3 regions of the Microbacterium sp. 10L49 genome follow, and region 2 is predicted to be linked to each of the others. Evidence: predicted binding sites of a transcription regulator. Region 2 holds the regulator's gene; each other region holds the start of a gene.
The links. Region 2 encodes HrcA, which represses chaperone genes, less so after heat shock. Its sites were predicted from a motif close to TTNGCACTCGNNNNNNNCGAGTGCNAA; they were not measured.

Region 1 (3,124 bases), on a different contig from region 2:
CGACGCGGCGTTCTGCAGCGCCGAGCGGGTGACCTTGGCCGGGTCGATGATGCCCTGTGCGAACATGTCGCCGTACTCGCCGGTCGCGGCGTTGAGGCCGTGACCCGTGGGGAGCTCGGAGACCTTGTGCGCGACGACGCCCGGCTCGAGACCGGCGTTGAGGGCGATCTGCTTGAGCGGCGCCTCGATCGCGACGCGCACGATGTTCGCGCCGGTCGCTTCGTCGCCCGTGAGCTCGAGGCCGTTGAGGGCCTTCGTGCCGGACTGGATCAGGGCGACGCCACCACCGGCGACGATGCCCTCCTCGACGGCGGCCTTCGCGTTGCGGACGGCGTCCTCGATGCGGTGCTTGCGCTCCTTGAGCTCGACCTCGGTGGCCGCGCCCGCCTTGATGACGGCCACGCCGCCGGCGAGCTTGGCGAGGCGCTCCTGCAGCTTCTCGCGGTCGTAGTCGCTGTCGGTGTTCTCGATCTCGCGACGGATCTGGGTCACGCGACCGGCGATCTGCTCGGCGTCTCCGGCACCCTCGACGATCGTGGTCTCGTCCTTGGTGACGATGACCTTGCGCGCACGGCCCAGCAGGTCGAGGGTCGCGTTCTCGAGCTTGAGACCGACCTCCTCGGTGATCACGGTGCCGCCGGTGAGGATCGCGATGTCCTGCAGCTGCGCCTTGCGGCGGTCACCGAAGCCCGGAGCCTTGACGGCGACGGACTTGAAGATGCCGCGGATCTTGTTCAGCACCAGGGTCGCAAGGGCTTCGCCCTCGACGTCCTCAGCGATGATGACGAGCTCCTTGCCGTCCTGGATCACCTTGTCGACGACGGGCAGAAGATCCTTGATGTTCGAGATCTTCTGGTTCGCGATGAGGATGTACGGGTCCTCGAAGACAGCCTCCTGGCGGTCCGGGTCCGTGACGAAGTAGGGGTTCAGGTAGCCCTTGTCAAAGCGCATGCCCTCGGTGAGCTCGAGCTCGGTGCCGAAGGTCTGGGACTCCTCGACGGTGACCACACCCTCCTTGCCCACCTTGTCGATGGCCTCGGCGATGAGCTCGCCGATCTCCGGGTCGGCGGCGGAGATCGACGCAGTAGCGGCGATCTGCTCCTTGGACTCGATCTCCTTGGCGGAGGCGAGCAGCTCGGCGGTGATGGCGGCGACGGCCTTCTCGATGCCCTTCTTCAGGCTGATCGGGTCGGCACCGGCGGCCACGTTGCGCAGGCCCTCGCGGACCAGCGCCTGGGCGAGCACGGTTGCGGTGGTGGTGCCGTCACCCGCGACGTCGTCGGTCTTCTTCGCGACCTCCTTGACGAGCTCCGCGCCGATCTTCTCGTACGGGTCGTCGAGCTCGATCTCCTTGGCGATGGACACGCCGTCGTTCGTGATCGTGGGGGCGCCCCACTTCTTCTCGAGCACGACGTTGCGGCCACGCGGGCCGAGGGTCACCTTGACCGCGTCGGCCAGGATGTTCAGGCCGCGCTCGAGACCGCGACGGGCCTCCTCATCGAAAGCGATGATCTTTGCCATGAGTTCTGTCGTCCCTCCTGGACGTAGACATTGGGTTTTAGCACTCAGATCAGTCGAGTGCTAAACCCAGTCTGGCACTCGACCCCTGTGAGTGCAAGCCGTAGAGAGAGCGTCCGGGCTCAGCCCGCCGAGCCGTCGCCCGACGTGTCGGCGGGGGTCGGCTCCGTGGTCGGTGCGTTCTTCGCGAGATCGAGCCCGAGCACCACGGTGAGCTGCTTCTGGCCGGTCACGACGTCGTCGCCGTACCGATCGCTCAGCGCGACCTTCGTCGCGCCGATGAAGGCAGCCAGCGCCTGGGCCGCAGGCTTGTCCGCCTCGGTCTTGTAGTAGACCGTGGTCGCGGGGAAGTCCTGGGTGTCGGCATCGCTCGCCGCCACGGAGCCGCCGGCGAACCCGGCGTTGACGATCGTGTCGCGCGTGCTCGCGGCGAGCCCGTTCACGCCGGTCGCGTTCAGCACCAGGACGGCGTACGACGTGTCCAGCGTCGGCGCCGCCACGGTAGCGGTCGGCGATGCCGTGGGCACCGGCGCACCGCCGTCGAAGCTGATCCGGCCCATGGCGAGCATCGCGGCGAAGATCCCGACGGCGATCAGCACCGCCGTCGCCACTGCGGCCCACAGCAGCACGAACCAGCCGCGCATCCCGGGGTTCTCGGCACGGTGGGCGCCGACGCGTCCCTGCGCGTGCGGGATCACGTCGAATCGGTCGCGGGCGGATTCTGGCATCCCCCGATGTTATCCGGGGTCCTGCTGCGGTTTCGGTGAACGACAGGCCGTCGATCTCGAGCGCGGCTGCGCCTCAGCCGGCGGACAGCGCGGTGCGACCCGATCTCCGCGCTGCCGCGTCGTCTCGGATCCGGCGCAGTCGACGCACCAGCATCGGATCCGCGATCAGCGCCTGCTCAGACTCGATGACCCGGTCCAGCAGCTGGTAGTAGCGCGCCGGCGTCAGCTCCAGCTCGGCGCGGATCGCCTCCTCCTTGGCGCTGGAGTGCCCGGGGCGCCGCGCCTCGAACGCGAGGATCACACGCTCGCGGTCGCTGAGGAGGTCGGTCACCCCATCAGGCTACGTCGCCGTCGGCGCCCGGCCCGGACGGCGCGCCCGGCCGCCGCCCCTCCACGGCCAGGAACGCGCGAGAATGGATCCGACCCCGGGAGGATCCATGTCGCACCGCGTGACCAAGACCGACGCCGAATGGCGGGCCGAGCTCGACCCGCAGCAGTACGCCGTGCTGCGCGAGGCCGCGACCGAGCGGGCGTGGACCGGCGAGCTGCTCGACGAGCACCGTGCCGGCCTCTACACCTGCGGCGCGTGCGGCGCCGAGCTGTTCCGCAGCGGCACGAAGTTCGACTCGGGCTGCGGCTGGCCGAGCTTCTACGAGTCGGTCCGGCCTGAAGCCGTGGAGTTGATCGAGGACAACAGTCTCGGCATGCTGCGCACGGAGGTGCGCTGCGCGAACTGCGGTTCGCATCTGGGCCACGTCTTCCCGGACGGATTCGGCACGCCGACCGGCGACCGATACTGCATGAACTCGATCGCGCTGTCGTTCCAGCCGGACGATTCCGCGACCGGGGCATGAGCGCACTCGAAGCCGTTCGCCGTC
Region 2 (3,124 bases):
CGGCGTGCTTGGCCTCGGCGCCGGTGAGGGCGAGGACCGAACCGGCCGCGGCCGCCGTCGCGTCGGGCGTCACGAAGTGCAGGGCCATCGCGGGTCAGCCCCGGAAGCGGTCGCGCAGTTTGGAGAACAGCCCCTGGTGGAACTCGGCCAGCTTCGGCGCCGGTGCCTTGGTGCGCTTGGCGAAGTCCTCGATGAGCTGGCGCTCCTTATGGTCGAGCTTGGTCGGGGTCAGCACCTGTACGCCGACGCGCAGGTCGCCGCGCTGGGTTCCGCGCAGCGGCGTGACGCCGCGGCCCTTGATCGTCAGGACGTCCCCCGACTGCAGACCCTGGCGGATCTCCAGATCCACGGGTCCGTCCAGCGACTCGATGGTCGTGGTGGTCCCGAGGATCGCGTCGCTCATGGCCACCTCGAGCGTGGCGAGGAGGTCATCGCCGTCGCGGCTGAAGCGGGCGTGCGGGGAGACCGTGACCTCGACGTACAGGTCGCCGTTCGGGCCGCCCGCGCGGCCGACCTCGCCGGATCCGGGCAGCTGCAGGCGCAGGCCGGTCTCGACGCCGGCGGGGATGTCGAGGCCAACGGTACGGCGCGAACGCACCCGTCCCTGACCGTTGCAGGTCTGGCACGGGAACGGGATCGTCGTGCCGAAGCCCTCGCAGGAGCCGCACGGCGCGGTCGTGATGACGTTGCCGAGCAGGCTGCGCACCTGCTGCTGCACGTGTCCGGATCCGCCGCAGATGTCGCAGGTGACCGGTGAGGTGCCCTCCTGGCAGCAGGAGCCCTGGCACGTCTCGCACAGCACGGCGGTGTCCACGTCGATGTCGCGGTGCACACCGAACACGACGTCGCCGAGCTCGAGCGTGACCCGCACCAGCGCGTCCTGGCCCCGCTCCCGGCGCGAACGCGGCCGGGCCGCGCGCGCCCCTCCGCCCCCGAAGAAGGTCTCGAAGATGTCGCCGAAGCCACCGAACCCACCGAAACCGCCGTTGCCGTTCTGGTCGCCGCCCATGTCGTAGCGGCGCCGCGAGTCGGCGTCGCTCAGCACGTCATAGGCGTGCGTGACGAGCTTGAACCGCTCCGCCGCATCCTCACTGGGGTTCACGTCGGGGTGCAGCTGACGCGCGAGCCGTCGATACGCCTTCTTGATCTCGTCCTCGCTCGCATCGCGCGAGACGCCGAGAACCTCGTAGTGATCCGTCACCATCGCCTTTCCGGGCCGCCGTCGGCGGCATGCGTGTTCGTGCGGCCGATCAACGGCCGGTCTCATCCTCTTCGAGCAGCTGCGACAGGTAGCGGGCCACGGCCCGCGCCGCCGCGAGGTTGCTCGGATAGTCCATGCGGGTCGGCCCCATCACGCCCACGCGCGCGGTACCGCCATGCGTCAGGTAATCGCTCGCCACGATCGAGGCCTCGCCGAGGCCGAACGCGGCGTTCTCCGTGCCGATGCTCGCCGCGAGTCCGTGCTCGTCGACGTGCATCTCGCTCATGAGGCGCAGCAGCGTCACCTGCTCCTCGATGGCCTCGAGGAGCGGATGGATGCTGCCGCGGAAGTCGTGCTCCCGGCGGGCCAGGGTCGCCGCCCCCGCCATGACCAGGCGCTCCTGCCGGAACTCCGCGAGCTCCTCGGCAACGGCGCGCAGCAGCGCACCGAGGGCCGCGTCGATCCGAGGGCCGTACGAGGTCTCCGCCGCCGCCTCCACGCGCTCGGCACCGCGGCGCACCGAACGGCCGGTCAACAGCTCGGTGATGACCGCGCGGAGCACGCCGAGCTCTGGCTCGTCGAGCTCGACCGGCAGCGGCACGATCCGCTGCGACACACCGCCGGCGTCGGTGACCAGCACGATCAGCAGCCGGCTGGGGCCGAGGGCGACGAGCTCGACGTGCGTGACGTGCGCACGAGCGAAAGACGGATACTGCGCCAGCGCGACCTGGCCGGTGAGGCGTGTGAGCACGCGCACCGTGCGCACCATGAGGTCATCGAGGTCGGCAGGATCCGCGAGGAAGGCCGTGATCGCGTTGCGCTGTGCCGAAGAGAGCGGTCGCACCTGCGCGAGGTGGTCGACGAAGACACGGTATCCCTTGTCGGTCGGCACGCGCCCGGAAGAGGTGTGCGGCGCCGCGATGAGGTCCTCGTCCTCGAGCTGGGCCATGTCGTTGCGGATCGTGGCCGCGGACACGCCGAACGCGTGCCGCTCCACGATCGACTTGCTGCCGACCGGCTCGTTCGTCTCCACGTAGTCCTCGACGATGGCACGGAGCACCTGGAGTCCGCGTTCTGAGACCATCACTCCTCCTCACCGTTGGCACTCGTGCGACCTGAGTGCCAATCCTATCCTGCCGGGCCGGGAGCGGACCGAGGATACGACACTCTTAGGATGTGGCCATGGGTCAGGACGTCGTGCGCACCAGGATCTCCTCCGGCGACCTGCTCGGCCGACGTGACGTCGGTATCGATCGCTACCTCGGCGTGCCGTACGCGGCGCCCCCTTTCGGCGAACTCCGCTTCCGGACCCCGCAACCGGTGGAACCCTGGTCTGCACCTCGCGACGCCGAGACATTCGGTCCGACGGCCCCGCAACTGCCGTATGCAGGGGCGACCGCGGAGATCCTCGGCAGCGTCCGCATCGACGGCGACGGCATCCTCACGGCGAACGTCTGGGCTCCGGCCGACGCGAACTCGGCCCCTGTCGTGCTGTGGATCCACGGCGGCGCACTCGAGCGCGGCACGGCGGCACTGTCGATGTACGACGGCACGGCGTTCGCCCGCGACGGGGTGGTGTTCGTCAGCGTCGGCTACCGGCTGGGGTCCGAGGGCTTCTCGGTGCTCGAGGGGGCGCCCCGCAACCTGGGGCTGCAGGACGTTGCGGCGGCCCTGCACTGGGTGCGCGACGAGATCGCGGCGTTCGGCGGCGACCCGAATCGGATCACGCTCATGGGCGAATCCGCGGGCGGCGCGCTCGTGGCAGCGTTGCTCTCCCGGCCCGACACCCGCGCGTTGGTGCGCGGCGCGATCGTGCAGTCCGGACCGCTGGAGGCGCAGACGCCGGAGCGCGGCGGACGCGTGACCCAGCAGCTCGCGAAGCGCCTCGGCGTCGCGGCGACGCGCGAGGCATTCACGTCTCTC
Region 3 (3,124 bases), on a different contig from region 2:
ACGGCTCTCAGACCCGGTCCGCGAGGATCGCATGCCGCCTGTCGCCGATGCGCACGAGGATCAGGGTCGCCTCCGCGGAGCCGCGCAGGTTCAGCTTCTTGCGGAACGCGGCCGGATCCACGTCCACGCCGCGCTTCTTGATCTCCAGGCGTCCGATGCCCGACTTCTTGAGGGCGGATCCGATCGCCTTCGGGTTCATCGGCAGCACTTCGCGCACCCGGAACGATGCGGCGAACGGGCTGTCGGCAGGAGCATCGGAGGTCAGATACGCGATGTGCGGATCCAGCATGCCCGCGTCGAGGCTGCGCGCCAGGTCGCCGATCAGGCGGGCGCGGATCACGGCGCCGTCGGGCTCGTGCACATAGGCGCCGAGCTCCCGCACCTCGGCGTCCTCCGTGTCGGCAGGGGCGGTCAGCTCGTGGGCGCGGTCGCCGCGCATCACGAGCGCAGCCCGCCGAACACCTTCGCGCGCCAGTTCGCCCGACCACAGCACCAGCTCGACGACGTCACCATCCGCGCTCACCCACTGCGCCTCGACGTCGGTGGGGATCGTGTCCCGGTCATGGGCGGGCCCGAGCTTGATTCCGGTGGGGATGCGCGCGGCGAGCGCGAATGCCCAGTCCAGCGAGGGGGAGTAGTCGTCTGCGGAGACGCGACGGGTCTCGGAATGCCCCGCGCTGCGCCGTGCCGGATCCAGCCACACCGCCTCGGTCGCCCCTCCGGGGTCGTTGAGCGAGGACGCCGAAGGCGACCGAGACGAAACGTCGTCTCCAGCGGTCGAGGGCGCGTGATCCTCCGCGAACCCGTGCCGCACCTCGGCGTCGGATCCGAACGGTGCGAGGTTGTACGCCGCCAGCGCGGCCGTGACCTCGTCGGCGTCCACGGCCGTGACCCGCAGCCCCGCGCCGGCGAACGCCAGCGCGTCGCCGCCGATCCCGCAGCCGAGGTCGGAGACGTGCGCGATCCCGGCCGCGCGGATCCGTCCGGCATGACGCGCGGCGACGCCGAGCCGGGTCGCCTGCTCGAGGCCGGCGCGGGTGAACAGCATCCGGTCCGCGAACTCGCCGAACTTCGCCGCCCCCTTCGTGCGCAGTCGCGCCTGGCCGACCACGGCGGACACGAACTCGGGCGAGTGCCCCTCCGCCCGCAGGCGCATGACCGCGCGGGCGGCCGCATCCGTGGATCCGATCTCGCCGAGCTCGTCGATCGCCCGCAGCGCCTCGGGCGTCAGCAGGGTTCGCAGTTCGCTCATATCCACGCGGTCCAGGCTATCCGTCCGCCATGCGCGGACCGGCCCGTCGGGTGCACGCGCTGTCGGCGAGGGCACACGTTCTTCGCGCCAACACGCCGTGCAGTCGGCGAGCGCGTGTGCTCTCGGCGCGGGGGCGGACGGCAGGGGCAGGTTGGCACTCTGATTGCATGAGTGCCAGCGATGTGCCTAGACTGTCGTTAGCACTCTCAGGCTGAGGGTGCTAATCAGTCTTGAACCGTCAAGAAAGAGGTAGACCGTGTCGGTTTCCATCAAGCCGCTCGAGGACCGCATCGTCATCAAGCAGGTCGAGGCCGAGCAGACCACCGCGAGTGGCCTGGTCATCCCTGACACCGCCAAGGAGAAGCCCCAGGAGGGCGAGGTCGTGGCCGTGGGCCCCGGCCGCATCGATGACAACGGCAACCGCGTCCCGCTCGACGTCAACGTCGGCGACCGCGTGCTCTACAGCAAGTACGGCGGCACCGAGGTGAAGTTCGGCGGCGACGAGTTCCTCGTGCTGTCCGCGCGCGACGTGCTCGCCGTCGTGGTGCGCTGAGCGTCCACTGACGTCTCGAAGGCCCGGATGCCCTGCGCATCCGGGCCTTCGTCGTGTGTTGGAGACGGATCGGGATCCGTGGGCCTTGCATCTCGCACAGCGGCCTGCCTCGTCGCCGCACGGCAATAGGGTGGATCGGTGACCACCACCCCCCGCAGCGCCCAGACCGTGGGCGTCGCCTCCGCGATCGGCGCCTATCTGCTGTGGGGCGTGCTGCCGCTGTACTTCCTGCTGCTCGCGCCGACGGGCCCGTGGGAACTGGTGGCCTGGCGGGTCGCGCTCTCGTTCGTGTTCTGCCTCATCCTGCTGGCGATCACCCGAGGCTGGAAGCCGCTGATGACGATCGTCCGGCAGCCGCGACTGCTGGCGCTGACGGCGCTCGCCGGGGTGCTGATCTACATCAACTGGCAGGTGTTCGTCCTCGCCACCCTGAACGGCGAGATCGTCGAGACCAGCCTCGGCTATTTCATCAACCCGATCGGCACCATGCTGCTGGGCGTGTTCGTGCTCAAGGAGAAGCTGCGCCGGCTGCAGTGGGTCGCGATCGGGATCGCGACCGTCGCGGTGCTGGTGATCGTCTTCGCCCACGGCACCTTCCCATGGATCGCGCTCTCGCTGACCGCCTCGTTCGGCATCTACGGACTCGTCAAGAAGAAGATCGGTCCCTCGGTCGACGCCGTGAGCGGTCTCACCCTGGAGTCGTTCTGGCTGCTGCCGGTCGCCGTCGTGCAGTTGATCGCCGTGGGACTCACCACCGGCATCACGATGGGCGCGAACGGCCCGCTCCATGCGAGCCTGCTGGCCTTCGCGGGCATCGCCACCGCCGTGCCGCTGCTGCTGTTCGCCGCAGGCACCCGCAGGATCGGGCTGACCGTGATCGGCATGATCCAGTTCATCACCCCGATCATGCAGTTCCTGGTCGGCGTGCTCGTCATGCACGAACCGATGCCGACCGAGCGGTGGATCGGCTTCGCGATCGTCTGGGTCGCGATCGCCGTGTTCCTGATCGACCTCGCGCTCGCCGCCCGCCGGATCCGATCCGGCCGAGGAACGGTCGAGGCGTCGAACCCCGGCACCGACACGATCCCCGTGCCCTGACCCTCTCGCGGCGGCCGGCTTCGGAATCGGGGTCGACCGGATCCGGGTCTGCTGGATCCCGCGTCTGCGGGATCCGCGTCTGCGGGATCCGCGTCCTCTAGATCCGGGTCTGCGCGACGATGGCGCAGCGAGCAGGGTCGCTGAGCGCCCGGCCCCAGTGGCCCGCAGAGCCGGCCCCGCGCGCGCCCGAGGCCTCGCTGTGGCCAGGTCCGCCTCCTTAC

Region 1: the regulator HrcA is predicted to act here: its motif matches at 1,559-1,585, upstream of groL (chaperonin GroEL).
Region 3: the regulator HrcA is predicted to act here: its motif matches at 1,404-1,430, upstream of groES (co-chaperone GroES).

Annotation. Positions count from the first base shown of each region.
Region 1 covers NZ_JBFTIW010000002.1:400,128-403,251, forward strand. Annotated here, with positions in the region: gene groL (chaperonin GroEL) at 1-1,521, opposite strand, end outside; gene AC1DCT_RS06370 (LytR C-terminal domain-containing protein) at 1,641-2,246, opposite strand; gene AC1DCT_RS06375 (DUF3263 domain-containing protein) at 2,320-2,577, opposite strand; gene msrB (peptide-methionine (R)-S-oxide reductase MsrB) at 2,684-3,100, shown strand; gene AC1DCT_RS06385 (nitroreductase family protein) at 3,097-3,124, shown strand, end outside.
Region 2 covers NZ_JBFTIW010000001.1:272,217-275,340, reverse strand. Annotated here, with positions in the region: gene AC1DCT_RS01280 (16S rRNA (uracil(1498)-N(3))-methyltransferase) at 1-88, opposite strand, end outside; gene dnaJ (molecular chaperone DnaJ) at 95-1,201, opposite strand; gene hrcA (heat-inducible transcriptional repressor HrcA) at 1,251-2,285, opposite strand; gene AC1DCT_RS01265 (carboxylesterase/lipase family protein) at 2,384-3,124, shown strand, end outside.
Region 3 covers NZ_JBFTIW010000002.1:549,468-552,591, reverse strand. Annotated here, with positions in the region: gene AC1DCT_RS07085 (hypothetical protein) at 1-1, shown strand, start outside; gene AC1DCT_RS07080 (class I SAM-dependent methyltransferase) at 8-1,258, opposite strand; gene groES (co-chaperone GroES) at 1,509-1,805, shown strand; gene rarD (EamA family transporter RarD) at 1,944-2,903, shown strand.